2 regions of the Guyparkeria halopsychrophila genome follow, and region 1 is predicted to be linked to the other one. Evidence: predicted binding sites of a transcription regulator. Region 1 holds the regulator's gene; the other holds the start of a gene.
The links. The regulator LexA, encoded in region 1, represses DNA repair genes until DNA is damaged. The targets are predictions, from matches to a motif close to TACTGTNNATATNNACAGTA.
Positions count from the first base shown of each region.

Region 1 (15,890 bases):
CGCAGAGCACCAGGAGCAAGACACCGAGCCACTGAATGGCAAACGGCAGGTCTGCCCAGGATTTGCCCTGCCGTGCGCGACGGAAGGTGCGCCACAACAGTGGCAATAGGGCCGGCACCAACATGTAGGCGCCGAAACCGACCAGGTAACGCGCACCGTCTGCCACCCAGGCGCCCACCAATCCCGCGGCGTTGCGCACCTCACCGGAGCCGGTGACGCTGAAAGCGGGATCGTCCGGATGGTAACTGAGCAACGCAAGCAGATAGACGCCTAGTAACAGCGCGACGACCAGCAACGCCAGCTCCAACAGGGCAAGTTGGGGACGGAAGATCGCGGGCTTGGTCATTCCGGGCATCTTGGGTCGCCTATCCTTAATATGCTCAACAGGTTACTCGCGTTTCTTTGAGTGAAGGATCGAGTCGGAATCATACCAAGCCGACGACAGCGGTGCCAAGTGTCTCGCCGTCCCGGCAGCCCATCGAATTCCCGTTGACACCGGACTCGGTCGGCTATCATGGTCAAGATACGATGAAGCCACCAGACACCGACAAGAAAACGGAACGCATCATGAGCAACGACCCCGATCCCTGGCGCGAGACGCTAAGCGAAGAACAGTACCGAGTTTGCCGCCTTGGCGGTACGGAAGCACCGTGGTCGGGCGCCCTTAACGACGAAAAGCGCCCGGGGCGCTTCGACTGTGTCTGCTGTGGGCGTCCGCTGTTCGTGAGCGATGCCAAATTCGATTCGGGCTCCGGCTGGCCCAGCTTCTTCCAGCCCGCCAGTTCCGAGGCGCTAATCACCCGGACCGATGCCAGCCACGGCATGAGCCGAACCGAAGTGCTGTGCGCCGGCTGCAATGCCCACCTCGGCCATGTGTTCGAGGACGGCCCGCAGCCGAGCGGCCGGCGTTACTGCATCAACAGCGTCTGCCTGAACTTCGTCCCGACCGAAGACAACGCCGCTACTTGACGACCCGGAGACTCGGACCGCCCTTGCCGCCGCCCGAGGGTGGCGAGGGTGGCGGGTCGTCGTCCGGACCGCCGCCATCCGGGTCGGCATCGGATTCATCGTCCGACTTAGGAGACGACGAAGCGCCGGACTCCTTGTCCGTTGCCCCCTCCTCGCCACCGGGCACGGCACGCAGCTGGGGACGGCCCTTGCTCTCGGACTTGGGTGCCGGTGCCCCCTCAAGGTCATCGTCGGACTGCGGGAAGGTCTCTTCCGGCTCGTCCGGGAAGGTCGCCCCCTGCCCCGAGTCACGATCGACGATCGCACGGATGGCATGCATGGGGACAAATACCCGCTCGGGCTGCCCGCCAAAGCGGGCCTCGAACGAGATACCCACGCGATCCATGTGGAAGTCACGCACCGCCGACGGACTGATATTGAGCTGAATGTGACCGTCCTCGACGAACTGAGTCGGCACCATCACCTCCTCAGCATCGGCATCCACGACCAGGTGAGGCGCATGTCCCTGATCGAGAATCCAGTCATAGAAAGCGGGAACGAGGTAGGGACGCTTCGAGAGCATTAAGAGACCTCTGCACGAATGGAATGGCGATTCGGCTTGGTTTGCTCGGCGCGGATGGAACGTGCCCCAATACCAGACCGGCACCTCCGCCAACACCCGGTTCCAGTCGCGAACGTTCGGGCAGTCAGGGTAGCGCTCCGGTCCATGGGGAGACTCGTCGCTCAGCCGCGCATTTCGCGTTCGACTTCCGTGAGACTTGCCTGGAACGTGGGCCGGCTGAATACACGGTCCATGTAATCCTGGATCGGCTTGGCACCCGGTCCAGTCAATTCGATGCCGTATTTCGGCAGGTACCACAGCAAGGCGGCCAGCGTGACGTCGGCCAATGAGAACTCTTCGCTCATGAAGAACGGCATCGCCGAGAAAATCGGCGCGGCCGACAGCAACCCTTCCTTGAGTTGCTTTCGGGCCCGAGCGACGGTCTTCTCGCCACGCTCGAATTCCGGCAGCAGACCGTACCAGTCCCTCTCGATCCGGTAGAGCGCAGTGCGGACCTTGGCGCGGCTCACCGGGTCGACCGGCATCAGCGGCGGGTGCGGGAAGCGCTCATCCAGGTACTCCATGATGACCCGGGCATTGGTCAACACGAGATCGCGATCGGCCAGCACCGGGACAGTCCCCTCCGGCGACAGGTCGTGGAAGTCTTCCGGCGGCTCCTGTTCGGACAGGTCGATGATCTCAGCGGTCAGTTCCTTCTCCGCGAGAACGATGCGGGTGCGGTGGCAGTCCGGCGAGTCCGGGCTGGTGAACAAGGTCATGACCGAACGGCGGTTGACGGTCGCCATTGGCGCCTCCCGTGGTGCAATGGTTAAAACGGCATCATAACAAAAACCCGGCCTCGGGGCCGGGTTCATCGGGGAGTCGAGCGTCTGCTTGACCGCTCATTGGCGTCGAATCAGTGCTTGATGTCGCGCCAGTATTCCTTCTTCAACAGGTACATCACCAGCGTGAAGATGAACAGGAAGGCCAGCACGTACGGCCCGTAATGGGCGCGCAGCAATGCGGCCGGCTCGGCCATGTACACCATGAAGGCGGTCAGATCGCGCATCTTCTGCTCGAATTCTTCCTCCGAGAGCGTGCCGGGTCGCTCCGGCGATTCGAGCCCAACGAGGCGGCGCTTGGCATTCTCGCCCTCGCCTTCGGTCTCGTAGACCGGCTGAAAAAGCCCCTGCTCGGCGGCCAACACGTGCGGCATGCCGACATCGGGGAACACCGCGTTGTTCACGCCCCACAGCGCATCCGGATCGGCATAGAAGGTCGTCAAGTACGTGTAGAGCCAGTCGCCACCGTTTACCCGAGCGGTCAGCGTGAGATCCGGCGGGACGATGCCGAAGGTCCTTTGGGCGTACTCCGCCGGCATGTTGGTCTCAATGACGTCCCCCGGTTTGGTCAACTCCTCGGGCAACAGTACCGCCAACTGCTCCTCGGATAGCCCCAGATCGTCGCCGATGCGACCGAAACGCATCATCTTGGCACCGTGGCAGCTTGCGCAGCTGTCCATGAAGGTCTGCGCGCCACGGTACAGGGAGGCCTTGTCGCCAAGATCCACCTCGGCATCCTTGAGCGGATAGTTGCTGCTGGCCGCCTTGGCATTGGGCGCGGCCAGCAGGCCGATCAGACAGAGTAGAAACGTAATACGGATCATTGCAGGCGCTCCGGCACGGGCTGGGTACGTTCACGACGGCTGATGAAAAACACCGCGACGAAGAAGCCGAAATACACGGCCGACAGTATCTGGGACGCCAGAGTGCCGAGGGCGGTCGGCGCCTGGGTGCCCAGGTAACCAAGCCCGATGAATGCCGCGGCGAACGCGAACAGGTTCACCTTGAACGCCGTCGAGCGGTAACGGATCGAGCGGGTGCGGTTTCGGTCGAGCCACGGCAGCACGAACAGGATCAGAATCGCCGCAACCATTGCGACCACGCCCAGGAACTTGTCCGGAATGGCGCGCAGGATCGCGTAGTGCGGGGCGAAGTACCAGACCGGGGCAATGTGCTCGGGCGTCTTGAGCGGATCGGCGGGCGTGAAGTTCGGATGCTCCAGGAACAGACCACCGCCGTCAGGCCAGTAGAACAGCACCACGGCAAAGATGAACATGAACACACCCAGACCGAACAGATCCTTGACGGTGTAGTACGGATGGAACGGGATACCGTCGACTGGCTTGCCCGTGTTGTCCTTGTTTTCCTTGATCTCCACGCCGTCGGGATTGTTCGAGCCGACCTCGTGGAGCGCCATGATGTGCCCACCGATCAGGAATAGCAGCACCAGCGGCAGCGCGATCACATGCAGGGCGAAGAACCGGTTCAGGGTGGCATCGGAGACGACGTAATCACCACGGACCCACAGCGCCAGATCCGGACCGATCACCGGCACCGAGCTGAACAGCGAGATGATGACCTGCGCGCCCCAGTAGGACATCTGGCCCCACGGCAACAGGTAGCCCATGAAGGCCTCGGCCATCAGCACCAGGAGAATCAGTACGCCGAAGATCCAGATCAACTCGCGGGGTTTCTTGTAACTGCCGTACATCATCCCGCGGAAGATGTGTAGATAGACCGCGATGAAGAAGAACGACGCCCCCGTCGAGTGCATGTAGCGCAGCAGCCACCCCCACTCGACATCACGCATGATGTATTCGACCGAAGCGAAGGCGTTTTCGGCCGACGGCTTGTAGCTCATGGTCAGCCAGATGCCGGTGACGATCTGCAGGACGAAGACGACCAGCAGCAAGGAGCCGAAGTAGTACCAGAAGTTGAAGTTGTGGGGGACGTAATACTTCGCCAGATGCGCATTCCAGAAGCGCGACACCGGCAGGCGGTCATCCACCCATTTACCCAGGTCCTTGATCATGCTAGATCCTCCTCGGTGCCGCCGACGCGGATGATTTCATCGGTGATGTACACGTACTGTGGGACCACCAGGTTAGTCGGCGCCGGAACCCCCTTGTACACGCGACCGGAGAGGTCGAACTTCGAGCCGTGGCACGGGCAGAAAAATCCGCCCCGCCAGTCGTCGCCCAGATCATCCGGGGCGACTTCGGGCCGGTAGGTGGGCGCGCAGCCAAGGTGCGTACACAGACCCACAATGACGAGATAACGCTCGTGTTCCTTGCGCGCCCGGTACAGGTTGGTCGCGAACTCGGGCTGCTGGCTCGCCACCTTGGAGTGGGGATCACTGAGGCGATCCTCTATCTCGGACAGGGAGTCGAGCATGCGATCGGTGCGATTCACGACATAGACCGGCTTGCCACGCCAGGCGACGGTGGTCATCTGACCGGGGGCCAGCTTGCCGATGTTCATGTCAACCGGCGCGCCGGCCGCCTGGGCCTTGGCGCTGGGCTGGAAGGAGCTCAAGAACGGCACGGCGGCAAAGCCGACGCCCACCGCGCCAACCGCCGTCGCGGCGCCGGTCAGAAACCGGCGCCTTGCCGGGTTGGAGGGAGAATCAGCCATTGTTACGTCGTACTCCTGGATGGTTATCCGTCAATCGATCACGACCGGAAAGCGATTCCGCGTCGCTCGTGTTGTTGGCGAGCCTTTTCGGCCTCCCTGCACCCGGCAAAAAAACACCCGGAAGATTCCGCCGGGTTACCACGGGCATCACCGATGCAAAGCATCTGCCAGTTTTACGGCCGGAGTAGTTTAAGCATCTCGATGCGGCCGTCAAACAAGCGGAGCTAATACCTCGGGATAGACTTTTATTAGCTTGGGGAACCAGTTGGCCAGCTTCAGACCGGGTTGGGGATGTCGACAAAGCGGTGCTCGATGTCGAATTCCGCGGCAATACGCTCACCCAGCAGGCGCACACCGCCCGTTTCGGTGGCGTGGTGGCCGGCGGCTATATAGGTCACACCGGATTCTCGCGCCATGTGGGTGGTGCGTTCGGAAATCTCCCCGGAGATGAAGGCATCCAGCCCGAGCTCGATGGCCTCGCCCAGCATGTCCTGCGCCCCGCCGGTACACAGCCCGATCCGTTGCAACGGTCGATCCGTTGGACCGACCACCAGCGGTTCACGGCCCAGGCGATCGGCGATACGGGCGGCAAGCTCGACCCCCGTCGCCGGCTGTTCGAGCCGCCCGGCGACTGCCAGCCGCTGATGACCGAAACGCTCGGTCACGTTGAGGCCCAGACTACCGGCCAGCCAGGCGTTATTGCCGATCTCGACATGACCATCGAGCGGCAGGTGGTAACCGATCAGATTGATGTCGTGGCCCAGCAGGGTCGCGATGCGACGGCGCTTCATCCCGGTGATCACTTCCGGTTCGTTCTTCCAGAAATAACCGTGGTGCACGAGCACTGCATCCGCCTTGGCGTCGACGGCGGCATCGAGCAGGTCCTGGCAGGCAGTCACCCCGGTAATCAATCGACGGATCTCGCGGCGACCTTCGACCTGCAGGCCATTCGGCGCGTAATCGCGGTAGATCTCGGGCTCGAGCAAACGCTCGCAGTAGGCGAGCAAGTCGCGGATATCGACCGTCTCGGACATGGACGCTCCCTTTTGTCGTGACCAGTGTGTCGGCAAAACCCTAGCATGTTCCGCGACCCAATGGCTTGGCGCCCCCGTACCCGCGTGTTCCAATGCCCGAATACCCGCCAAGGAGCTCCCCGGCCATGCCCAGCCGCCCCACGGCACGCCTGCTGTCACGCCGCTTCCTGCCGTACTTCTTTACCCAGGCACTGGGGGCATTCAACGACAACGCGTTCCGTTTCTCGGTGATGTTCCTGATCACCTACGAGATCGGCACGGCGCAGGACGGCAATATCGACGTACTGATGAACCTGGCGGCGGGCCTGTTCATCCTGCCCGGGTTGCTGTTCTCGCCGATGGCGGGCCACTGGGCCGACCGCCTCGATCAGGCAAAGTTGGCCCGCGTGCTCAAGTGGACCGAGCTGGGACTGATGATCATCGCCGCCGTGGCGTTCTGGTGGCAGAGCATCGTCCTGCTGATGACCCTGGTGTTCCTGATGGGGGCACAATCGGCCTGGTTCGGGCCGCTCAAATACGCGATCGTGCCCCGCCACCTGCCGGCGGGCATGCTGATGCGCGCCAACGGCTGGGTCACGGCGAGCACCTTTACCGCCATCCTGCTGGGTACGTTGACCGGGGGACTGCTTGTCGCCACCGGTGAGGGCGCCACCCTGATTGCGAGCCTGCTGGTGATCAGCGTGGCGGTAGCCGGCCTGATCGCCGCACGCTTTATCCCTCCTGCCCCGCCGCCGGGACGTCTGCCGGATCATGCCGGGCCACTCAAAAGCTGGGCCACGACCTGGCGACTCCTGCAGACTCAAGCGACCAGCCTGCGCCAGTCGATGTGGCTGATCAGCTGGTTCTGGTTCGTCGGCGCGGGATATCTCACCCAGTTTCCACGCTTTGCCGAGGACGTGCTCGAATTACCGGCCGACGGCGCGACCGGGCTGCTGGCGCTGTTCGCGCTGAGCATCGGGGCTGGCGGCCTGCTGGTGGGCTATCTTGGCGGCCGTCGTCCCCCGCGGGCACTGGCCCCGTTTGCCGCATTGGGCGTGGGGTTGGTCGCGATCGACTGGTATTTCGTCGCATCGGCGCCCTCTCCATCGCTATGGCGAGTCGGCGTGGATATCGCCCTGACCGGCGTGTTGGCGGGCATGCTGGTCGTCCCGCTGTACAGTCATTTGCAGCGGGCCTCGCGGCCATCGCAACGCGCCCGCCTGATTGCGGCACTCAATGTGCAGAACGCCCTGGCGATGGTGGCCAGCAGCCTGCTGGCCATTGTCTTGTTCGCGGCGCTCGACATCGACCTGCCGACCTTCTTCCTGCTCTTCGGCGGCAGTGGATTGCTGGTGGCCGCTTCGGTCTGGTGGCGCTGGAAAGGGTTGCTGCCGAATCGAGCGCGAGGCGGATGAGCCGAATATCGGCGCACATCGGCGCCCATCAATCGTCGAGGCCAATCACCTGCCAATCGCCCCCCGCGCGTTCCCGGCGCAGGCAGACCGCGCGGCCGCCAACCAGTTCACCGGCACAGTAGTCGGCCGATTCCTCGGCCGTCGCCCACCAGTTGGTCTCGATCCGCTCGATGTGCCCGTGGTAATGCACGGGCGCATCGGGCCGCCGTGGTTTCTCGAGCCACCACAACGGCCGAAACGCTCCCGGGAGCAGCGATGTGTCCGGTGGCTCGACGGGCCTGGTACGCGGTGACCTGCCCTGCTGCCCCGGCAAGGGCTGCAGGCGGGAGCGGTTCATGGGAATCAGGCTCGGCACATCCTGCAATCGACTGACGGCCGGCCGGCCCAGCCGGGCCTGCAACCGATGAAAGAGGGCCCGCTCGTCGCGACCACGCTCGTCGGCATCGGCAAACAGGCTGCCCTGGCCCGCTCGGGGGGCGACAAAATGGTCGGCCTCCACTCGCAGTTGGGTGACCGGCGCCAATTGTCCGGCCGATTCCAGCTGCAGACGCAATTGCTCTTGCCAGAGGCGTTCATCCCGGCCGGGTTCGGCGGTCGCCACCTCCAGTCGGGTCGACGCTCTCTCCTCGTGGCCGAGCCACACCACGAAATTCGCCACCGCGAGGCGCCGACGGTGCAGGAACTCGCTCAACCCCACCAGCGGGCCGCGGGCCAGCAGCAACAGGCGATCGACCTGGCTGGCCGGATCCCACAGGCTCACCTCGCGGGCATAGCGAGCCGGGGGCACCAGGTCGGCCAGCGGCCAGTCCCGTGCGGCAAACAGGCGATCCAGATCGGCCAACAGTAGCGGATCGGTGCGCATCCCCAACCCGTCACGCGGCAGGCGACGGACCTCGCCCAGCCGTCGCAGACCCAGTTCGGCAAAGCGCTCGATCCAGGTAGTCGGCCAGTCGATGAACGCCAGGGGCAGTCGGCTGACGGCCGCCAGTTGCTCCCGGGGACGACACAACCACGGGGGCTCGTCGGCCACCGCAGCCGCCAGGGCCCAGGCGACACGCGGGGGTGACGCCCCCGCGACCTGCACCACCAGTTGCCACGGTTTCAATGCCTCGAGCAGCCGGGAAACCACGGCCCCAATGCCGCCGAACAGCGCCGCGCTCCCACCGATTTCCAGCAACAACCCCGCACCGACATCGACACCGGATCGCACCGCTGGCGGGCGGCTGACGCGCGAGGTATACGTCAGCGCCCACTCGCCCCATTCGGCCAGCCATTCTTCCACGGCCCGGTGATCGACCCCGAGGCACCGCAGGGGCGTATCCGCCGTGGCGTTTGCCCGATGACGCGAGCGCGCCGTGGCCAGGCTCTGACCGATCTCGATACCCAGTCCGGCGGCCACGCGGTTGACCGCCGCCACCCGGCTACTGCGCCCACCCCCGTCCAGGAGCACCGCGGGCGGGCGATGATGGCGTTCCTGTTCGGGGCAGCGACATTCGAACCAGGCCTCCGGAAAGCGCAGTGCCAGCCAGTAAGGTTCGTGCGCTGACGATCGGGATGGCAACTCGGTGGACATGAGGACTCCGGGATATGAATACTGTTATTTATTACAGTACAATCAACTCACGCTTCCGCCAAGACCGTCACCATGACCGAATCGAACACACCGCGCCCGCTCACGCCCCGACAGGCCGAGATCCTGGCGTTCATCCGCGACACCATCCACGAGACCGGCATGCCGCCGACCCGGGCGGAGATCAACGCCGCCCTCGGTTTCCGTTCGCCCAATGCCGCGGAAAGCCATCTCAAGGCGCTGGCGAAAAAAGGGGCCATCGAACTGCTGGGGGGGCGCTCCCGGGGCATTCGCCTGCCCGACGATTCCCACCGCGACGAGTTGGCCGTGATCGGTCGGATTGCTGCCGGCAGCCCGATCCTGGCAGCCGAACACGTCGAGTCCCAGGTGCCGGTCAATCCGGCCTTGTTTCGCCCTCGCGCCGATTATCTGTTGCGAGTACGCGGCATGAGCATGCGCGATGCGGGGATCATGGATGGTGACCTGCTCGCGGTGCATCGCACCGAGGACGTCAGCAACGGCCAGATCGTGGTGGCCCGCCTGGCCGACGAGGTCACCGTCAAGCGCTATCGACGCCGCGGGGCAAAGGTCTGGTTGATCCCGGAGAACACCGAGATGACACCGATCGAGGTCGACCTGCGACACGAGGAGTTGATCGTCGAGGGCCGCGTGGTCGGCGTGTTGCGGACATTCGACTGACGGGCACCTGGCCTGGCCTAGCCCGGCCTGACTTGGCGTCTCGGCAGCGTCGAAACGCCATGAGAAGCGACCAATTCGTCCCGGGAGGATCGGCACATCATGGGAGCACACGCCATCGGGGGGAACGACGTCGCCGAGTTGTTGGCCCGTCACGACATCTGGCGTGGCCGGCAGACTCGCCCGCCCGCGTCGAGCGCCGCGCCCTGCCCCAGCGGCTGGTCGGCACTCGATGAATTGTTGGGCGGCGGCTGGCCCAGCGAGGGGCTGGTGGAGCTTTATGCCGGCCGTGCCACCAGCGGGATCTGGCGTCGCCCCTGTGAGCGACTCGACACGACACCACTGGAACGGCATCAAGACTGGTTCCAGTCATCACTGGGCCATGGCACCACGGCCCTGCTGATGCCCTGGTTGCATCGACAAACCCGAACGGCAGGCGTGGCGTTGATCAACCCGCCAGCGCTCCCTTGTGCCGAGCGCTGGCAACAACAGGGAGTGCAACTCGACAACCTGCTCGTCATCCAACCACGCAACCTGCGCGAACTGGGTTGGGCGACCGAGGAAGTGCTCCAGTCCGGTGTCTACCCGCTGGTCGTCGCCTGGCTGCCCCCGCTGGGCTTTGCCCTGCGACGACGGCTCAAGCTGGCCGCCGAGACGGGGGGCGGATGCCTGGTCACGCCCTACCCGCTCGGCGCCGAGATGGCCGCAGGCACCGCCATGACCGCCCCCTCAAGCCCCGCCTGGGCACAACTGATCGTGCACCGACGTGCTCAAGGCCTGAGCGTGCGACGGATCAAACCGTTCCACCCCCGCGAGGTGCATCTCGAACTGGATGCCGGGGGCATTGAGTCGCCCCCTCGCGACGAGACGGACGCCACACCATTGGCTCTGGCCGGCGCGCGCTAGCGCCCGGTAGCCCGGCGATAATCGGGCATCACGCCGGGTATGGCGCGTTCCAATGCCTGGATGCGATTGCCGCTGTCCGGGTGGGTGCTGAGCCACTCCGGGCCGCCGCCCCCGCCCTGTGCCTGCATCTTGCGCCACAGGCTGACGGCCGCTCGCGGGTCGTAACCGGCCCTGGCGGCCAGCAACAACCCCACCTTGTCCGCCTCGAGTTCCATTCGACGGCTGAATGGCAGGTCGATGGCCACGGTCGCGACCTGTTGCGCCATCGCTGCCGTCTGACTATCCAACCCTCCCAGGGCCGAGGCCACCGACAACCCCATTTGCTGGGTCATCGCCATCGACATCTTCTCGCGCGTGTGCCCCGACAGCGCGTGGGCAATCTCGTGAGCAATCACCTGAGCCAACTCGTCATCGGTGGGTTGGAGCTTGTTGAGCATGCCCGTATTGATGCCCACCTTGCCGCCGGCCATTGCAAAGGCGTTGACGCTGTCATCGCGGAACACGAGGCTTTCCCACTGCCACCCCGCCGCCTGCGGGTAGACACGAGTCGCCTGCGGCACGATGCGCTGCGTGATGCGTTGCACCCGCTGACTGGCCGCGGCGGACGCCGACAACGTCGGCTTCTCCCTCGCCATCTGGGAATAGGCCTGGTAGGCCATCTGATTGGCCTGTCCCTCGGGCATGATCATCAACTGACTGCGTCCGGTGACCGGGTGCGTCGCGCAACCGGCAATCACGAGCGTCAGGCCCAGCAGTGGAACGGTAAACGGCAAACGCATCGCAACTACCCTCTTTAAAACGGCTCACGGGTACAAAAAACCCCGGTCTCCATGAAGACCGGGGTTGGCGGTATCGGTTCCCTTTCACTGGTCATCCACCTAATGCGCGGATGGCCTCGTCGAGCTCATCATCGATCATGCTGGACTCGAGATCCACACCCAGCTTTTCCGCCGCCATGATCGGGCGATCGTCCGGCGTGCGACTAATGCCGCGCGCCTGGGCGATGGCGCAGATCACCACGTCACTATAGTTCGGATCGCCGTTGTGCTGATAGCCCAGGTCACCGCAATGCTCGATCACCTCGGCAAACATGTCGGGAAAATCCCACGCCTTGACGATATTGCCGCCCAACCGTGATTGCAGGCTCTCGACCAGTTCGTAGAGCACAGCCGGCGCCTCCTGCAGCTTGGGGATCTCCTCGGCCACCACGATTACCGGAATCCCACCGACGCTGTGCAGCAACCCCGCGAGCAGGGCTTGATCCGCATCGAGCTTCGTGTGGCGGCGGGCGATGTGGTTCGCCAGGGCCGCCACCTGCGAGGCAAACGCCCAATGGTCACGCATGACCCGTTTGATCATGGCCGTCTTGGCCGTGAACAGCTGCTTGGCCGACAGCGAGACGATCAGCTGGCTGACCGTGCGCATCCCCAACCGCGAAACGATCTGGTTGAGGTTGTCGATGTGCTGTGCGCCGCGATACAGCGGGCTGTTCGCCACCTGAATCAGTCGGGCGGCGATCGCCGGGTCCTGGCCGATCACCTCGACCAGGTCACCCGCCGAACTGTTGGGGTCGTCGATGACCCGACGGGCACGCATAGCGACGTCGGGCAGCACGGGCAGCGAGATTCCCTTATCGCGAATCTTGTTGATAATCGCTTGTTCAAGTGCCGGATTGGCCACGTTCCCTTCTCCATGAAAAACGCCGGGCGCCGCTTCGTTGACACCCGGCGATCAAGATCAGCTTGCCAGGCGGGTGTGCTTCACGCGCTTGGGCTGGTCGGCCGCATCACCGAGGCGCTTGTGCCGATCGGCCTCGTATTCCTGGTAGTTCCCCTCGAAGAACGTCACCGAGCCGTCGTCCTCGAAGGCGAGGATATGCGTCGCGATCCGGTCGAGGAACCAGCGATCGTGCGAGATCACCAGCGCCGAACCCGGGAAGTCCAGCAGCGCGGTTTCCAACGCACGCAGCGTCTCGATGTCGAGATCGTTGGTCGGCTCGTCGAGCAGCAGCACGTTACCGCCGGCCTTGAGCAACTTGGCCAGATGCACCCGGTTGCGTTCACCGCCCGACAGGTCCTTCATGAACTTCTGCTGGTCCTGGCCCTTGAAGTTGAAGCGGCCCAGGTAGGCACGCGAGGGCATCTCGAACTTGCCCACCGTGATGTGATCGTAACCGTCCGAGATTTCCTCCCAGACCGTCTTGGTGTCCACCATGTCCTCGCGAGACTGGGACACATAGGCCAACTCGACACTCTCGCCGATCTCGATCGTGCCACCGTCCGGCTTCTCTTCGTCGATCAGCATGCGGAACAGCGTCGACTTGCCCACGCCGTTCGGGCCGATGATGCCGACGATCGCGCCCTTGGGCACGGAAAAGTCCAGTCCCTGATAGAGCTCGCGGTCGCCAAAGCGCTTGGTCAACCCCTCGACCTCGATCACCTTGTCGCCCAGGCGCGGACCGGGCGGGATGTAGATCTCGTTGGTCTCCGAGCGCTTCTGGTACTCCTCGGACTGCAGTTCCTCGAAGCGCTTCATGCGCGCCTTGGATTTGGCCTGTCGGCCCTTGGGGTTCTGGCGCACCCACTCGAGTTCCTGCTTCATGGCCTTCTGATGAGCGGACTCGGACTTTTCTTCCTGCTCGAGGCGCTTTTCCTTGGTCTCCAGCCACTGCGAGTAGTTGCCTTCGAAGGGGATGCCCTGGCCGCGGTCGAGCTCGAGGATCCAGCCGGCGACGTTGTCGAGGAAGTAGCGATCGTGCGTCACGGCCACCACGGTGCCGGAGAATTCCTGCAGGAAGCGCTCCAGCCAGGCGACGGATTCGGCGTCGAGGTGGTTGGTCGGCTCGTCGAGAATCAGCATGTCGGGGTCCGACAGCAGCAGGCGGCACAACGCCACCCGGCGGCGCTCGCCACCGGATAGCAGATTGACGTCGGCATCCCACGGCGGCAGGCGTAGCGCGTCGGCGGCCACCTCGAGTTTGCGATCGAGATCCCAGCCGCCACCGGCCTCAATCTGGTCCTGCAGCTTGCCCTGCTCTTCCATCAACGCCTCGAAATCGGCGTCCGGGTCGGCAAATTGCTCGGAAACGGCGTTGAAACGCTCAAGTAATCCGGCCATCTCGCCGACACCGTCCATGACGTTGCCGCGCACGTCCTTTTCCCCGTCAAGATCCGGCTCCTGCTTGAGATAGCCGATCTTGGTACCCGGTTGCGGACGCGCCTCGCCGATGATGTCGGTATCGACACCGGCCATGATGCGCAGCAAGGTCGACTTGCCGGCACCGTTGTAACCGAGCACGCCGATTTTCGCGCCGGGGAAGAAGTTGAGATTGATGTCCTTGAGGATGTGCTTTTTCGGCGGGACGACCTTGCCGACGCCGTTCATGGTAAAGATGTACTGAGCCATAGATTCGAGACTTTGTGTTGTTGCAGACGAAATGAAGCGGCACTATCCCGCAAGATAGTGACCGCGTTTGATCACAAGGATACCAGCACTGTGCCGCGACTTGATGCCCCCCGCCTGACAACTTTTGCTACCCGGCCGCACACGTTGGTTGTGAGGACGACTCGGGCATCGCGGCCGAGGCGTCGACTGGTCAGATCCTGGGCGGCGCTTTTGTTCGCTGCCACGATCCTCGCCCACCCGACTCATGCCGCCTCTTCGCCCGAACTGCACGTGCTGATCGACGTGTCGGGCAGCATGAAGAATACCGATCCGGAAAACCTGCGCGAGCCGGCCTTGCGCCTGCTCGGTGATCTGGTGCCCGAGGAAAGCCGCGTCCGACTCGACCTGTTCGGCAATCGGATCAGCGAGGTCCTGCCCGCCTCTCTCGCCACCCCTGAAACCAAGAAGGCGATGCGCGCCGCGGCCGCGCAAATCCGCTCGAACGAGCCGTTCACCGACATCCCGGCGGCGCTCGAGGCCGCCAACCGTGACTGGGCCGACGATACCGAGCGCAATATCATCCTGCTGTCCGACGGCAAGGTCGATATCTCGCCCGACGAGGCGGTCAACGAACGGGCAACGACCCGCCTGCGTGACACGGTCATCGCGTCATTGATCGCGGCTGAGGTCCAGGTACATACCGTGGCCCTTTCCGAGGCCGCCGACGAGTCGATCCTCACGGAAATCGCCGAGCGCACCGGCGGGCTCGCGTTGAGCGCCCGCAGCAACGAGGACCTGCAGCGCGTGTTCCTGGCGCTGTTCGAGGCGACCGCCCCACGTACCGGGGTGCCGCTGGTGGAAAACCGCTTTCGTGTCGATGAGAGCATCAGCGAACTGACACTGGTCGTCTTCCGGGAAACCGACGCCGCGCCCACCCGCATCCAGATCCCCGACGGTGGTGAGATCGATGTAGAGATCGCCAGTGCGCTGGCCGACTGGCGTTGGGACGACAGCGCCGGGCGGGATCTGATCACGATCAGCGACCCGCCGGCCGGCAGCTGGCGCATCCTCGCCGCCGAGGATCCCGACAACCGGGCCCTGGTGATCACCGACCTCAAGCTGGCCATGCCCGGCCTGCCCAGCCGGGTGTTCCCCGGCGAGGCCATCGAGGGCGGGTTGCTATTGACCAACCGGGGCGAACCGATCGTCGAACGACGATTGACCAAGGACCTTCAGGCGCAGGTCGACGTCACCGACCCACAAGAAACGGTGATCGAGTCGATTGAACTCAACGACATCGGGGCCGACCCCGACGTGCTCGGCGGCGATAGCCGCTACGATTTTCAGTTGCGGCTTGACGGCGAATCGGGGATATACACGCTCGAAGGCCATGCCAGCGGTCCGACCTTCGAACGGGTGATACGCAGAAAGATCGCGCTGGCCCGCACCCTACCCTTTGCCACCCGCGTTGTCCGCCCCCACCTGGCGGCCCGGCAGGACAGCAAAGACACGGGTACCGATGTTGGCGCCGACACGGGTGGCCCGGCCGCTCACTTGATCATCGAACAGGACGTTGCTCTGCTCGATCCAAGCGCGTCCCGGCTTGCCGCGCAAATCGAATGTGAAACAGGGTCGCCAATCGCCATCGAGACCCCGCTGTTGGAGGCGACCAACCGCATCGAACTACCCCACATCGATGGCAGCGACTGCCGGGTTACCGGGACCGTCAGCGGTGAGACCGACGACGGTCGCGCTCTAAGCCTGCCTCTCGATCAACCGATCCCGGCGCCGCAAGTCTCGACGCCAGCCGACGAGCCCACCCCGAAAGACAAGCCGAGCGAGGCCACGGAGAGCGACCCGGAGAGCAACCCGCTAATCGCGGTCCTGGTCGGCCTCGGTGGGCTTGTGATCCTCGGCCTG
Region 1 covers NZ_JBDODP010000005.1:68,089-83,978, forward strand. Annotated here, with positions in the region: gene ABGV18_RS03675 (DNA translocase FtsK 4TM domain-containing protein) at 1-355, opposite strand, end outside; gene msrB (peptide-methionine (R)-S-oxide reductase MsrB) at 568-969, shown strand; gene ABGV18_RS03685 (ClpXP protease specificity-enhancing factor SspB) at 962-1,531, opposite strand; gene ABGV18_RS03690 (glutathione S-transferase N-terminal domain-containing protein) at 1,693-2,316, opposite strand; gene ABGV18_RS03695 (cytochrome c1) at 2,427-3,176, opposite strand; gene ABGV18_RS03700 (cytochrome b N-terminal domain-containing protein) at 3,173-4,384, opposite strand; gene petA (ubiquinol-cytochrome c reductase iron-sulfur subunit) at 4,381-4,986, opposite strand; gene ABGV18_RS03710 (Nif3-like dinuclear metal center hexameric protein) at 5,262-6,020, opposite strand; gene ABGV18_RS03715 (MFS transporter) at 6,146-7,414, shown strand; gene ABGV18_RS03720 (Y-family DNA polymerase) at 7,443-8,987, opposite strand; gene lexA (transcriptional repressor LexA) at 9,060-9,683, shown strand; gene ABGV18_RS03730 (hypothetical protein) at 9,783-10,586, shown strand; gene ABGV18_RS03735 (M48 family metalloprotease) at 10,583-11,365, opposite strand; gene ABGV18_RS03740 (HDOD domain-containing protein) at 11,457-12,266, opposite strand; gene ettA (energy-dependent translational throttle protein EttA) at 12,324-13,991, opposite strand; gene ABGV18_RS03750 (VWA domain-containing protein) at 14,202-15,890, shown strand, end outside.

Region 2 (15,890 bases), on a different contig from region 1:
CCCGCCGGCGAAGATGCCGCGGATCACGAAAAAGAACATCGCGGCCAGCAGCGCGGCGGCCGGCACGGTGATCACCCAGGCGGCGACGACCTTGAGCACCAGCGAGCGCTTGACCAGTTCACGCTTGTAGATCTTCTTCAGGCCCTTGCGCTGGCGTTTGCTGATGTGTGCCTCGCGACGCATGTTCTTGTCCTTGAGCTCCTGGAGCATCCGCTTCTTTTGCTTGAGCGGCGCTGCCCGGAAGCGCTCGAGGTATTCCTGCATCACCTCGTCGTCATCACTTTCCGGGTGCAGGTCGCGGACCTGTTGTTCGAGACGGTCGTAGTTGGACTTGAGGTATTCGCGCAGGAACCCGACGCCGAATACCGCGCCGATGGTCACATGCGTGGTGGAGACCGGCAGGCCGAGTTGCGAGGCGAGGATGACCGTCAGGGTGGCGGCCAACGCGATGCAGTAGGCGCGCATCGGATCGATGTCGGTGATCTCGTGACCGACGGTGCGGATTAGTTTCGGGCCATACAGCGCGAGACCCACCGCCAGACCGAGTGCACCGATCAGCATCACCCACAACGGAATGGCCGCCTCGGAGGCGGTGCCCGCCTGCGTGAGCGCATCGTTGATCGCGGCCAGCGGGCCGACTGCGTTGGCGACGTCGTTCGAGCCGTGGGCGAAGCTCAGCAGGGCGGCGGCGAAGATCAGCGGCAGGATAAACAGGCGATTGACGCTCGCCTTGTTGTTTTCCTGCATGCCGTCGGCGGCTCGGGCGACGATGGGACGGACGATGAAGAATACGATCCCGGCGAGCACTAGGCCGATCAGCACGGCGCCCAGGAACGGGATCTCGATGATCTTTTTCAGGCCCTTGACCACGAGATACGTGCCGAAGGCCCAGGCCATCAGCGCGAGGAACCAGGGGACGCGTTTTTTCGCCGCATCGATCAGGTCGTCCTGATAGGTGATGCTCCGCTTGATCAGGTACAACAGAACGGCGGCGAGCAGCCCGCCGAGCAGGGGCGAGATCACCCAGCTGGCCGCGATTTGTCCGACCGTGCCCCAGTTGGCGATGCCCCAGCCGGCCGCGGCGATACCGCCGCCCATCACCCCGCCGACGATCGAGTGGGTGGTCGAGACGGGTGCGCCCATCGCGGTGGCGAGGTTGAGCCAGATCGCCGCGGCGAGCAGGGCGGCCATCATCAGCCAGACGAAGGTCATCGGGTCATCGATGGCGGCCGGGTCGATGATGCCGCCCTTGATGGTGCTGACCACGTCACCACCGGCGATGATCGCGCCGGCCGCCTCGAAGATCGCGGCGATGGCGATGGCCCCGCCCAGGGTCAGGGCCTTCGAGCCGACGGCCGGGCCGACATTGTTGGCGACGTCGTTCGCGCCGATGTTCATGGCCATGTAGGCGCCGATCACCGCGGCGGCCACCATAACGAGACTGACGTGCCCCTGGGTGAGCCAGGTGAACAGCGCTACGCCGATGACGAACAGCAGGGCCACACCAAAGCGGAACAGCTCCCGGCCGGCGGGTTGGGCAACCTTTTCGGACGCGTCCATCTCGTTGAGATCCATGTCGAATACGCCTGTCACAATGTCATGAAAAACGGAACGTTATCGGACCCGCGCCGCTTCGTCCATTTCCCAAGCCCGGGAGTCGGTCTTGAGCGCGCGTGTTCGACCGTGCGCGGTTTCCTTCCGAGGCCGAATCTGGCCCAATACGCGCCATGTCAAAAACCCCCCGCGAAATCCTGAACAGCGTCTTCGGTTACGAGGACTTCCGCCCGCCGCAGGGCGAGGTGATCGAGACGGTCACCTCGGGCCGCGATGCCCTGGTCCTGATGCCCACCGGCGGCGGCAAGTCGCTGTGCTACCAGGTGCCGGCGCTGTCGAGCCCCGGCACGGCCATCGTGGTCTCGCCGCTGATCGCCCTGATGCAGGACCAGGTTGCCGCGCTGCGCCAGCTGGGCGTGGCCGCGGCCTTTCTCAACTCCAGCCTCTCGGCCGAGCAATCCCGCGAGGTGATCCGCCAATTGCACGCCGGGGAACTCGATCTGCTCTACCTGGCGCCGGAGCGGCTGATGACCCCGGCGGCGCTCGAGCGATTGTCGGGCCTGCCGGTCAACCTGATCGCTATCGACGAGGCGCACTGCGTCTCGCAGTGGGGCCACGACTTCCGCCCGGAGTACATCCGTCTGGGCGAACTGGCCGACCACTTCCCGAACGTCCCCCGCATTGCCCTGACCGCCACGGCCGACGAGGCGACCCGTGAGGAGATCATCAACCGCCTGCGGTTGGATAACGCGCGGCGCTTCGTCTCAGGTTTCGACCGGCCCAATATCCGTTATCGCATCAGCCAGGGCAGTGGCGGTAGCCGCGACCGGCTGCTGCGTTTCATCCGCGAGGAGCACGCGGGCGAGGCGGGCATCGTCTACTGCCTGTCACGCAAGAAGGTCGAGCAGACCGCCGAATGGCTCAGCAGCCAGGGCCTGGTCGCCTTGCCCTACCACGCCGGCTTGTCGGCCGATCACCGGCGCACCGTTCAAGAGCGCTTTCTCGCCGAGGAGGGCGTCATCGTGGTCGCGACCATCGCCTTCGGCATGGGCATCGACAAGCCCGATGTGCGTTTCGTCGCGCACCTGAACCTGCCCAAGAGCATCGAGGCCTACTACCAGGAGACCGGCCGGGCCGGGCGTGACGGCCTGCCGGCCGATGCCTGGATGGACTACGGCCTGCAGGACGTGCTCACCCTGCGCCAGATGATGGCCGGTTCCGAGGCGGACGAACGCATCAAGCGCATCGAGCAGGCCAAGCTCGACGCCATGCTCGGGTTGACCGAGGAGACCCGCTGCCGTCGCCAGTCGTTGCTGGGCTATTTCGGCGAGACGCTGGCCGAACCCTGCGGCAACTGCGACAACTGTCTCGAGCCACCGGAGACCTGGGATGCCACCGAGGCCGCGCAGAAGGCGCTGTCCTGCATTCATCGCACCGGGCAGCGCTTCGGCGTGAACTACCTGGTTGCGGTGTTGCGCGGCGAGGCGGACGACCGGATGCGCCGCTTCGGCCACGACCAGATATCCACCTTCGGTATCGGCACGGAATTGTCCGCCACCGCCTGGCGGGGCCTGTTCCGCCAGTTGATCGCGCGCGGGCTGATCGCCGTCGATGCCGAAGGCCACGGTGGACTGCACCTCGACCCCAGCGCCCGCACCGTGCTGCGCGGCGAGGAGCGCCTGCATCTGCGTCCCGAGAAAAAGCGCCAAGCGGGTCGGCGCGGGGCAAAGCCGGGCAGCACCCCGGTGCCCGCGGAAGACGAGCCACTCTGGGATTCGCTGCGCGCCCATCGCAAGCGGCTGGCCGAAGAGCAGGGCATTCCGCCGTACATGGTGTTCAGCGATGCCACCCTCAAGCACATGCTCGAGATACGACCGACTGGCCTCGAGGAAATGGCGGCGGTCTCCGGGGTGGGCGAGCACAAGCTGGAGAAATACGGCGAGGGGTTCCTGCGCATCCTGCAGGCGCATGCCGGCTGACCAGCCGACTTGCCGTCGTTGGTGCCGGGGGCGACGACTCTGACTCGATGATTCGAGTCGGTATGCGGGTTGGTACAGATCGACTTGATGAGTGACTGGATATCCTAAGCTGTATTTATATACAGTATCGGCATGAATGCCCATGCCGAGTTGTCCGCCCGTTCCAATTTCAGCTTCCTGACCGCCACGCCCGACCCCGAGCGGCTGGTCGAGGTGGCGGCCGCGCGCGGTTACGCGGCCATCGCCATCTGCGACGAATGTTCGCTGGCCGGGGTGGTGCGGGCCCAGCAGGGGTGGCGGGCCTTGCCGGAGGACGGGCGTCCGCAACTGATCCTCGGTACGCGGCTGCACCTTGAGGAGGGTGACCAGCTGGTGCTGCTGGCCGCGAGTCGGGCCGGCTATGCGGCGATCAGCCAGATCGTCACCCGCGGGCGCCGGGCGGCGACCAAGGGCGAGTACCGGCTTGGCCGGGCGGACGTGCTCGATGGGCTGGATGGGCTGGATGTGGGGGTACGGGTGATCTGGCAGGTGCCGGCCGGTGGCATGGTCTCGCCGGACTGGCTTCTGGCCGGCAACATCCGCCCCTGGCTGGGCGTGGTGGCGTGGCTCGACGGACTGGACGGACGTCGATCCGGCCATGCCCGGGCGCTGGCAGAAGCCCGCGATCTGCCCGTCACCGCCCTGGGCGATACGCTGATGGCCGATCGGCAAGAAAAGCCGCTGCTGGACGTGGTCACGGCCCTGCGTCATCGCGTGACCGTGATGGAGGCGGCCGATCGACTGCCGTCGAATGCCGAGCGCCATCTGCGTCCGGTCGAGCTGCTCGCCGATCGGTTTCCGGCCGAGTGGCGGGCCGAGGCCATCGCGGTCGCCGAGTCGTGCCACTTCTCGCTCGACGAACTGTCCTACGAGTACCCGCTGGACGACATCCCGCCGGGTGTGACCGGGCGCGAGCAGTTGCGTCGGTTGACCTTGGAGGGGGCGGCTGGGCGTTGGCCCGAGGGCATCCCCGAGCGTGTGTCCGCACAGATCGAGCGCGAGCTCTCGATCATCCACGAGATGGCCTTCGAGCCCTACTTTCTTACCGTGCACGACATCGTGCGTTTCGCCCGCTCGCGGGGGATTCTCTGCCAGGGGCGCGGCTCGGCGGCGAATTCGGCGGTGTGCTTTGCGCTCGGCATCACGGCGGTCAATCCGGCCGAATCCTCGATGCTGTTTGAGCGCTTCATTTCCAAGGAGCGCGCCGAGCCGCCGGACATCGACGTCGACTTCGAGCACCACCGCCGCGAGGAGGTGATGCAGTACATCTACCGCCGCTACGGGCGCGAGCGGGCCGCGCTGGCGGCCACGGTGATCCGCTACCGACGCAAGTCCGCGCTGCGCGACGCCGCTCGGGCGCTGGGCGTGGGCGAGGACGTCACCGAGCGTGTCAATGAGCAGCTCGCCTGGTGGGATCGCGAGGTGGATGCCGACAAGCTGGCTGCGGCCGGCGTCGACGGCAACCTGCGCCAGATTCACTGGTGGCTGGCGATCGCCCGGCAGCTTACCGGCATGCCGCGGCATCTCTCCCAGCACGTCGGCGGGTTCGTCATCGCCCGCGGCCAATTGGCCGACCTGGTGCCGGTGGAGAACGCCTCGATGGCCGACCGGACCGTGATCCAGTGGGACAAGGACGACCTGGACGCCGTCGGTCTGATGAAGATCGACGTACTGGCGCTGGGCATGCTCTCGGCGGTGCGCCGGGCGATGGAACTGGTCAATTTCCATCGTCCAGGCGATCAGGAACTGGCACTGTGGTCGATCCCGCGCGAGGATCCGGCCACCTTCGAGATGATCAGCCGGGCGGATACCGTCGGCGTGTTCCAGATCGAGTCGCGCGCGCAGATGAGCATGCTGCCGCGGCTCAAGCCGCGCTCGTTCTACGACCTGGTGATCGAGATTGCCATCGTCCGCCCCGGTCCGATCCAGGGCGAGATGGTCCACCCCTATCTCAAGCGCCGGCAGGGGCTCGAGCGCGAGGAATATCCCAACGAGGACATCCGGCGGGTGCTGGGTCGCACGCTGGGCGTGCCGATCTTCCAGGAGCAGGTGATCGAGCTGGCCATGGTGGCCGCCGGGTTTTCCGCCGGCGAGGCCGACCAACTCCGGCGCGCATTGGGCGCCTGGCGCAAGCGCGGCACGCTGGAGGACTTTCGCCGACGCCTGTTCGACGGCATGACCGAGCGCGGCTTTGCTGCCGAATTCGCCGATCGCGTCTACCGGCAGATTCTCGGCTTCGGCGAGTACGGCTTTCCCGAATCGCACTCGGCCAGCTTCGCCGTGATCGCCTACGCCTCGGCCTGGCTCAAGTGCCACGAGCCGGTCGCCTTCTACTGCGCGCTGTTGAACAGCCAGCCGATGGGCTTCTACGGCCCATCGCAACTGGTGCAGGACGCCCGTCGTCACGGCGTGGTGGTGCGCCCGCCCTGCGTGATGGCCAGTGACGGCGAGAGCACGCTCGAACCACTGGAAGAAGCGGGGTATGCCGTCCAGACTCACGCCCTGCGCCTGGGGCTGGGGCGCATTCACGGCCTTTCCGCTGCCGGCATCGAGCGCTTGCTGGCCGCCCGGGATCAGGCGGCCTTTCGCGATGTGGCCGACTGCGTGCGTCGGACGCGCCTGGATGTCCGTGACCGCCGCGCGTTGGCCCATGCGGGTGCCTTCGCCGCGTTGGAGGGCAATCGATACGCGGCGCACTGGTCGGCGAGCGGCATCCCGGCGGACATGGACCTCGAGGCCGGCTTGCCGGCCGATCGAATGGTGGCCGAACCGTCCGTCGAATTGCCCGCGCCGAACCAGGCCGAAACCATCGTCGCCGACTACCAGCGACTGGGCCTGTCGTTGAACGGCCATCCGCTGGGCCTGTTGCGCGAGCGGCTGCGGCAGTTGCGGCTGCGACGCAGCGACGAGCTCAAGACTCGGCACGATGGTGCCCACACGCGCTACTGCGGTCTGGTGACCATGCGCCAGCGCCCTGGCACGGCCAAGGGCACGGTGTTTCTCACGCTCGAGGACGAGGTGGGCACGGTCAACGTGATCGTCTGGCCGGATCGCGTCGCCGCATACCAGCAGGTGGTGGTCAATGCGCGTCTGCTGGAGGTGCGCGGTCAATGGCAACACCGCGACGGCGTCGCCCATCTCGTCGCGCGCATGCTGGTCGATCACAGCGAGTGGCTGGGCGAGTTGCCCACCCATTCGCGGGATTTTCATTAGGTCAGCCGAGGGTCTGGCGGGCTGTCATCACCATGTCATGCAAACGGCAATGCGAAACGTTTGCATTCGCATATTGGGGCGCTATACTCGGCTCGTCACTTGAAAACGAAGGGCGGTCGAATCGGCCAAGCCCCAGGAATCGACCAGCGCAGCGCATCGATTCCAGCGATTCAGCGTGGTTCGGGGAACTCCTGAATCTCGTTCCGGTCATAGGCCGTGAGTCGCATTTAGATGCTTCTTCGTTTTCATCGACTCCTCCTGCGGTGAGTTTTGCGGGCAGGTCTGTTCCCACGGGGAGCGACCTGCCCATTTTTTTGTCTGTTGGAAAAACATCGTTGCCTCTGTCGCGTCCTGTTCGTGTCTTTCCACTCGGCCTCTCGTGGGGACGTTTGCGTTCGTCCAGAACGTCAGCCAAGGACGTTAGCCAGGACATGTTTGCTGCGGCATACGGAGGGGCGTGACCGGTGAGAGCGGGCTACACTTTGAAGTCGACGTCTACCGACTCGTCCACCAAAGGGGAGATAACAATGAAACGCATGTTGAAACGTATTGCCACGGCGGCGCTCTGCCTGCCGCTGGTCGGTGGGATCGGCCTGGTCCAGTCGGTTGCGCAGGCCGCCGACCGGGTCGAACTGGAGCACGACGACATGACCCTGGTCGGGTACATGGAGATGGCGCCGGGCAGTTCCGTCGAGGACGGCGTGGTACTAATGGTCCACGGCACGCTTGCCCACGGGCAGATGGATATCATGAGCAGCATGCAGGAACTGCTGCGTGATGCCGGCTACAACTCGCTGGCCATCAACTTGAGCCTCGGTCAGGACGCCCGCGAAGGCATGTATGACTGCGATTCCACCCATCGTCACAAGCACGAGGATGCGGTCGACGAGATCGCTGCCTGGGCCGAGTGGCTCAAGGGTGAGGGTGCCGAGCGGCTGGCCGTGATGGGGCACTCGCGCGGTGGTAACCAGGTGGCGCGCTATCTCGCCGATCAGGCCGATCCGATGGTCGAGAAGGCGGTCCTGCTGGCACCGCAGACCTGGTCCGAGGGCTACTACGCCAAGGACTACAAGTCGAACTACGACACCGAGCTCGCCCCGCTGCTGGAGAAGGCCGAGGCACTGGTCGACGAGGGCAAGGGCGACGAGTTGATGGAGATGGATTTCATCTACTGCCCGGATACCCGCGCCGCCGCCTCGAGCGTGGTCAGCTACTACCGCGAGGATCCGCGCATGGATACGCCCACGGTGCTGGGCGAGGTCTCTGTGCCGACGCTCGTGATCGTCGCCGGCGCGGACGAGACCGTTACCGATCTTGAAGAGAAGATGGCAGAGCGGGTCGAAGACGATCACATCGAGATGACGGTTGTCTCCGGTGCGGATCACATGTTCCGCGACCTGTTCCTGTATGACGCGGCCGATGCCGCCACCGATTTTATCGGCTGGCAGTAAGCCAATGAGTGACCCGGCCGAATCGGTCGGGAAGAGACAGAAAGGCGGGCCCGAGTGGGTGCGCCTTTTTTCGTTCGCTTGCCCGTGTTTCAGCGCTCGGCCAGTTCCATGATCGATTCGACGATGTCGCTCATGGTGACGATGCCGACCAGGTCATCGCTTCTGAGCACGATGACGCGACGGATCGATTGGGAGACCATCAGGCGGGCGGCGTACTTGATCTCCATGCCTTCGGGGACCGAGATCGCCGGCTTGCTCATCACGTCGTAGACGTTCGCCAGATCGATGTCGCCTTCCTCGGCGACGATGGTGCGCAGAATCGAGGTGTAGGTGAGGATGCCGTAGGCGTCATGCGGATGGGCCTTCTCGACCACCAGCGATTTCACGCGCTTCTGGCGCATCTCGCGCAGGGCCTCACGCAGGGTGGCCATGGGCGAGATGGTCGCAACCTCGCGGACCATCACGTCGCCGACCAGCCGGGGGCGGGTTTCAGAGGTCATCTTTCACGTTCTCCTGGAAACGTTCTACCTGCCGGTTCTCGATACCGGCGATATGCTCGAGCGGCAGGGTGAATACGACGCCGCGCGAGTGGTCGGTCAACTCGAGCTCCCGGGTCAGCGCCTTCATCACCTTGAGCGACAGCGAGCGCTCGAGCACGAACAGCAATACCGACTGGCTGCCCTCGTAGGTCAGCCCGAAAAAGGTCTTTTTTTCCTCGGCACCGATGCCGCGGCCATTGAGCAGGGTCACGCCGCCGGCGCCGGCGGTCTTGGCCACCTCGACGGCCTTTTCCTCCATATCCTCGGCGAGAATGGCGACCAGTACGGAAAATCTCATCGCGGTGCGTCCTCTTCAGTCGATGTGTCATTCGGTGGCCGGCCCGAGGGCCGGTTTGCCTGCCGTCGGTTGGCGAACTCGGCGATCGTGGCGTAGCCGAGCACGGTCACGATCGGGAAGATCGAGGCAAAGGCGATCAGGCCGAAGCCGTCCATCAGCGCATCACGTCCCTCGATTTGCGTGGCCAGGCCGATGCCCAGCGCCGTGACCAGCGGCACGGTCACCTCCGAGGTGGTTACCCCGCCCAGATCATAGGCCAGGGCGATGATGTAGCGCGGCGCCAGGAGCGTCAGCAGGATCACCAGCGCGTAGCCGCCGATCACGTAATAGTGGATCGAATCCCCGGCCAGTATGCGGTGCACGCCGATTGTGATACCGATCGCGACACCCACGGCAACCAGCAGGCGGATGATCGAGGCGCGGATCTGCCCCTGGGCGGCGTGCTCGGCCTGGTCACCGATGGCGATCAACGCCGGTTCGGCCATGGTGGTGGCAAAGCCGATCGCAAAGGCAAACAGGTACAGGAAGATCACGTTGTCTTGGGCGATCAGCTGGTCGGCCATGCGCTCGCCGATCGGGAACAGCCCCAGCTTGAGGCCGACGACAAAGGCGTACAGCCCCAGGATGACCAGCAGAAAGCCGATAATCACGCGCTTGAGATGCGGGATGCGCTGGCGGAGGATCGCCAGCTGGAAGAACAGCACGGCGGCGATGATCGGCAGCACGTCGCGCAGCGTGATCAGCAAGCCCGTGAGGATGCCCATCGGGTCGAGATGGGCCTGCTTGGCATCGGCTTGTGCGGCCAGATCCAGCGAGTCGGCACCCGGATCGACACCGACAATTTCGAATACGTAGATGCCGTAGGCCTGCACGGTGATCATCGGCACCATCACGGCAAGTGCCACCAGGCCAAAGCCGTCGGAAAGCACGTTGCGGCCACTGACCGAGGCGGCCAGCCCCATGCCTACTGCCGCGATCAAGGGCACGGTGACGATATTGGTGGTCACGCCACCCGAGTCATAGGCCAGACCGACGATCTCGGCCGGTGCGAACCAGGTGACGGTGACCACCGTGATGTAGCCGCCGATCATGAACCAGTGCAGTGGCAGGCCGAGCAGGGTGCGCAACACGCCCAAGGCCACCACCACCCCCACGGAGGTGGCGATAATCAGTCGCAGGGTCAGCGCATCGATATGCCCCTGGCTGATGGTCTGGGCCTGTTCGGCCACCGCGATCAGGGCCGGTTCGGCGATCACGGCGGCAAAACCGAAGGAAAAACCGAAGGCCAGCAGCAAGGGCAGCGACCCCCGCCGGGCAAAGGCGTTCGAGAGGCTCTTGCCGATAGGGAAGATGCCCATTTCCAGACCCTGCAGGAACAGGGCGACGCCGACGACCACCACGCCCAGGCCGATCAGGATGCCGGTCAGGCCTTCGGGCACGGACTCGAGCACGAACAGCTGGAACACGGCGACCACGAGCACGATCGGCAGCAGGTTGCGGCCGGCGTGCAGCAGGGTGTTCCAGAAGATCTTGAGGTCTTGCAAGGCGTTCCTGCTCCGGGATCGACGGTCAGTGCCGAGCTAGAGTGGCATCGCGGCGCTGGTTTAGACGAATGGCCTGATGGTACCTTCACAAGCAAGATAACTTAGTCGCAAGGAGCGCCCCATGGCCGAAACCTGTCCGATCCTGATTGCCAGTGACCTCTCGGAGGCCAGCGAGGTGGCGATTACCCGGGCGACGCAGCTGGCCGCCCATCGCTCCTGTTCCTTGACCGCGCTGCACGTCATCCAGGAGGAGCCGTTGTGGTGGGTGGCCAAGACCCGTGATCTCGACTCGGACGACCTGCGCGCCGAATTGCTGCGCGAGGCACTCGCCGGCCTGAAATCGCAAGTGCAGGAGGCGGCGGGGCGCCTGGGGATCGAGCCGCCCGCATCGGACGTGCAGGCGCGGCTGGGCAAGCCGGCCGCGGTGGCCACCGAGATGGCCACCTCCATTGCCGCGCGCCTGGTCGTGGTGGGGGCCCACGGGCGCCACGCGGTGCGCGACTGGTTCATCGGCACGACCGCCGAGAAGATGGTGCGCGCCAGCAACGTACCGGTGCTGGTTGCCCGGGTGGAACCGACCCACGCCTACCAAAAGGTGGCCGTGGCCATCGATTTCTCCGAATCGAGCCGGGCGGCGCTGCGCGCGGCGCTCGACTGGGCGCCGCAGGCGCAGTTCACCCTGGTGCATGCCTACGAGACCTGGTTCGAGAGCTACATCGAAGCGGCGACCTACGAGCGCCTGCGCCAGGAACAGGAAGAGGCCCTGCACGATCATCTGCGCGAGTTCGCCCGCGAGGTGGGTGTACGCGGCGATCACGAGCCGGACTATCGCGTTATCGCCGGCCATCCCGGCACCGCGGTGGTCGACGCGGCGATCAAGGCCCGCGCCGACTTGACCGTCTGTGGCACCCAGGGCGATACCGGGCTGCGCCACCTGCTGCTCGGCAGCGTGGCCCAACACATCCTGCGCGAGTCGAAGGGTGACGTGCTGACCGTGCGTGCCGGCGACGAGGGCGTCTGACGATCGGTAGGCAGGGCACTCGATACCGCCGGAGTATTCTTTACAACGGCCCGGTCGCGTGCTTGATTTGATCGACGCCCGCCGAACTGCCCAAGAGGACTTGCCCCATGCTCATCTACAGCCACCCGGTCTGCTGGAAGCACGAGAACGAAAACGACGTCATGCTGCCGCACCCGGAGCGCCCCGAGCGCCTGGACGCGGTGATGGCGGCGATCGAGCGGTTCCCGGCTGATCGTTATGAACGAGTCGAGGCGCCCTTGGGCGACAAGAGCGATTACGAGTTGGCCCACGACCCGCGTTACGTCGAGGCGATCTTCAGCCAGGCGCCCACCGATTCCGGAGTGCTGCGGGTGGATGGCGATACCTCGCTGAACGAGTACACCATCGATGCCAGCCGACGGGTGGTGGGTGCGGCGAAGGCGGCCATCGATGCGGTCCTGCCGGGGCCCGAGCGGCGTGCCTTTCTCGCGACCCGCCCGCCGGGCCATCACGCCGGCCCCTGCCAACCGCGTGGCTTTTGCGTGTTCAACAACGTCTGTATCGCGGCCTATTACGCCATCCGCCACCATGGTCTTGAGCGGGTGGCGATCGTCGATTTCGACGTGCATCACGGCGACGGCACCGAGGAGATCGTTGCCAACAGCGACGCGGTGCGCTTCTTCTCGGTCTTCCAGCACCCGTTCTACCCCTATTCGGGCATCCCGCCGATCGCCGATAACTGCTTTCCGATCGGCCTGCCCAACATGACCGATGGCAAGGCATTCCGCAAAGGGGTGCGCGAGTCGGTCTGGTTCGACACGCTGGCCGATTTCCGCCCGCAACTGTTGCTGTTCTCCGCCGGTTTCGACGCCCACAAGAACGATCCGCTGGGCGGCTGGATTCTCGAGGACGAGGATTTTGCCTGGATCACCCGCGAGGCGATCGCCGCGGCGGGCGGAGACGACCTGCCGGTGGTGTCCTTGCTAGAGGGAGGCTACGACCTGGAAGGGTTGGAGGACTCGGTGCTCGCCCACCTCAAGGCCCTGGACGGGGATGCCGGCTGAGCCCATCGCCCTGGAGGAACTCGAGGCCGAGATACGCGCCTGCCGTTTGTGCGAGGCGGACCTGCCGCTCGGCCCGCGGCCGGTGTTCATCGCCCGCCGCGAGGCCCGTCTGCTGATTGCCGCCCAGGCCCCGGGGCGACGGGTGCACGAGACCGGCCTGCCGTTCAACGACCCCAGCGGCAATCGCCTGCGCGACTGGCTCGGTATCGATCGCGAGACCTTCTATCACCACCCGGCCATCGCCATCGTGCCGATGGGCTTCTGCTTTCCGGGCACCGGCCGGGGTGGGGATATGCCGCCTCGGCCGGAGTGTGCCCCGACCTGGCGCCACCCGTTGCTCGACGCGATGCCGACTGTCGAGACCACGGTGGTCATCGGTCGGTATGCGCTGGGATGGCACTTAGGGCTCAAAGGCGGCCAGCGCCTGACCGACGTGGTCGCCGACTGGCGCCGGTTCGCCCCGACGCACTTTCCGCTGCCGCATCCCAGCCCGCGCAACAATCGCTGGCTGAGGAACAATCCGTGGTTCGAAGAGGAGGTGGTGCCCGCCTTGCGAGCCCGCGTCGCGCGGTTGCTCGACCCGGACTGATCCCACTCACTGGCGGAACTTGAGACCCACCTGCGTGATCGTCGGCCCTTCCATCTCGCGCACCGTCAGGCGCACGCGATCCAGGTCGACCGAGTCACCCACCACCGGCGGGTTGCGCAGCAGGGACTTGATGGCCTCGTCGAGTGTCGACTCGCGCAGTTCCTCGGACGAGCGGATGCCGTAGACGGCGGCGAGATCCGCCACCTTCGCCCCGCCGCGCAGGGAGAAGACGCCGAAGAAGGTTTGCTCGACCAGAGCCGTCTTCTTGCGCCGCTCGCCGGAGAAGAATCGGCTGAGATCACCGATCATGTCCTCGGGGATGATGGTCAGCACGATGTCACCCGGCTGAAAGGTGAAGCCCGTGTCGGGTTTGCGCAGCGCGAGATTGCGCACCACGCCGGCGATGGACACCGACTCGCCGAAGGGCATCCGCTCCGGCCCGGCGCTGTCGGCGTCGGTATGCTCGCCGACCACGAATTGCACCATCTCCAGCCGCGGCTCGATCGGCAAATTGAGGTCGGCCCGATGCCGGGGTTCCGGCTCGGGCGGCACCTCGACTTTCAGCAGTCGAGCGGCGAGCGAAATGCTGCTGCCCTGAATCAAGAGCGAGGTGATCACCACCACGTAGGCGATCTCGAAGAAACGTTCCGCCCCAGGGATGCCGTAGATCATCGGGAACAGGGCGAGCACGATGGGTACCGCACCGCGCAGCCCCACCCAGGCAATGAAGGTGGTCTCGCGCCAATTAAAATGAAACGGCCACAGCCCGATCCAGATGGCGATCGGCCGGGCCACCAGCAGCAGGGCGAATGCCAGGATAAGGGCCGGGACGATCTGGTCGAGCACCGCTGACGGCGTGACCAGCAGCCCCAGGATCAGGAACATCCCCGCTTGGGCCAGCCACGCCAGGCCATCCATGATGCGCAGGACATGGAAGGTGCCGCGATTCTTGGCCGTGCCGATCACCAGCCCGGTGAGGTAGACGCCGAGAAACCCGCTGCCGCCCAGCTCGTTGATGATGGCGAAGGACAGCAGCCCGCCCGAGGCGATCAGCAGCGCATAGAGGCCCTCGGCCAGTTCGATGCGCCGCAGCGTCTCGCGCAGGATGAAGCCGAAGGCCACGCCGAGCACCGCACCGATGCCGAATTGCTGCACCAGGAACAGCAGGATCCAGGGGTCGAAAAGCGACTGGCTACTCGAGATGACTTCGAGGAGCGTGATGGTGAGGAAAATCGCCATCGGATCGTTGATGCCCGATTCGATCTCCAGCGTCGAGCCGACCCGCTCGTTGAGCCGGGTGCCGCTGCCCTTGAGCAGCGAGAACACCGCCGCGGCGTCCGTCGAGCCCACGATCGCCCCGAGCAGTAGCCCGTAGTACCAATCGAACCCCATCAGCCAGGTGGCGAACGCGCCGATGCCACCGGCGGTGATCATCACGCCGACGGTTGCCAGGGACAGGGCGGGCTTGAGGGCGACGCGGAAGGTGCGGATATGGGTGCGCAACCCGCCGTCGAGCAGGATGATGGCCAGCGCGATGTTGCCGATCAGAAAGGCGGTCTTGAAGTCGTCGAACTCGACCCCGCCGGGGCCCTCCTGCCCGGCGAGCATCCCCACCGCGAGGAAGATCAGCAGCAGCGGGAAGCCAAAGCGCGCCGAGGCCATACTGGCCAGAATGCTGGAAAACAGCAGCAGGGCGCCGAGCAAAATAAACGAGTTGGTCGCGTCCATGGCTCTCGGATCGGGCGTGGGTGGCGGTGCCTAAACTATACGCGAGGCATCGCCCCAAGCGGGCGTGCCGCCGGGACCGGTTGCCCGCAACGAGGTCTGTCAGTGCGAAGAGCCTAGTCCACCCCGACGGACTCGTGCCCGGGATCATCCCCGGGATCATCAAGTGGATGGTTCACTTGGGGCCGCCGCCCCGGCAGGTTCGGTTGAGCCCCACCTCCCCGCCAGGGTGGGGGTTTACTCCTTGTCAGGTTGCCACAGCGAGAAAGGCGGGCGTCTCGAGAAAGGGCCGAGTGGCAACCGGTGGCGCCTTCGGTGCGGCCGGCAGCGGGAACCGGGCGTCGATCTCGCGCCGGACCAGGGCCTGTTCGGGCAGCAGCGGCAGGTGGCCGCCGGCGAGCATCTCGACGGCATCCGACAGGCCGAGCTGATCGAGGTGCCGGGTGGGTGCCTCGAGGAAGGTCTCCAGGTCGAGGCCGGTTGTCGACAGGCGGCAGGCGCGGAAGATGTTGGCCCAGAAATCGATCACTTCGTCACGGTAGGTCTGCATGATTGCGCTCCTCTATTAACTGCCTACAAAATAGGCATGTCCAGATAGTATGCACACAATATGGACCTGTCAACAAACTTACGTCGTTTTTATTGACATACCAGTGCCGGGGCGGAGAATGAGGTCGCATGAACCCAAACACCCCGACCACCATCGCCGACCTGAAGTGGGACCTGCGCCAGCGCCTCAAGCTGCTCGAGTGCACCGTGCTGCTCAACGGCTGGGTCCGTACCCAGGCACTGACCGAGAGTTTCGGCATCAGTCGGGCGCAGGCCTCCAAGGACTTTGCCGTCTATCAGGCGCTCGCCCCGGACAACCTGGTCTACAACCGCTCGCAGAAATACT
Region 2 covers NZ_JBDODP010000017.1:2,377-18,266, reverse strand. Annotated here, with positions in the region: gene ABGV18_RS08520 (inorganic phosphate transporter) at 1-1,575, opposite strand, end outside; gene recQ (DNA helicase RecQ) at 1,728-3,533, shown strand; gene ABGV18_RS08510 (error-prone DNA polymerase) at 3,666-6,785, shown strand; gene ABGV18_RS08505 (alpha/beta hydrolase) at 7,313-8,236, shown strand; gene ABGV18_RS08500 (CBS domain-containing protein) at 8,326-8,736, opposite strand; gene ABGV18_RS08495 (P-II family nitrogen regulator) at 8,726-9,073, opposite strand; gene ABGV18_RS08490 (DUF1538 domain-containing protein) at 9,070-10,617, opposite strand; gene ABGV18_RS08485 (universal stress protein) at 10,739-11,638, shown strand; gene ABGV18_RS08480 (histone deacetylase family protein) at 11,746-12,681, shown strand; gene ABGV18_RS08475 (uracil-DNA glycosylase family protein) at 12,671-13,270, shown strand; gene ABGV18_RS08470 (potassium/proton antiporter) at 13,277-14,998, opposite strand; gene ABGV18_RS08465 (hypothetical protein) at 15,243-15,545, opposite strand; gene ABGV18_RS08460 (helix-turn-helix transcriptional regulator) at 15,674-15,890, shown strand, end outside.
Region 2: ABGV18_RS08510 (error-prone DNA polymerase) is a predicted target of LexA. The motif match lies at 3,641-3,660, and genes of this name have one in related genera.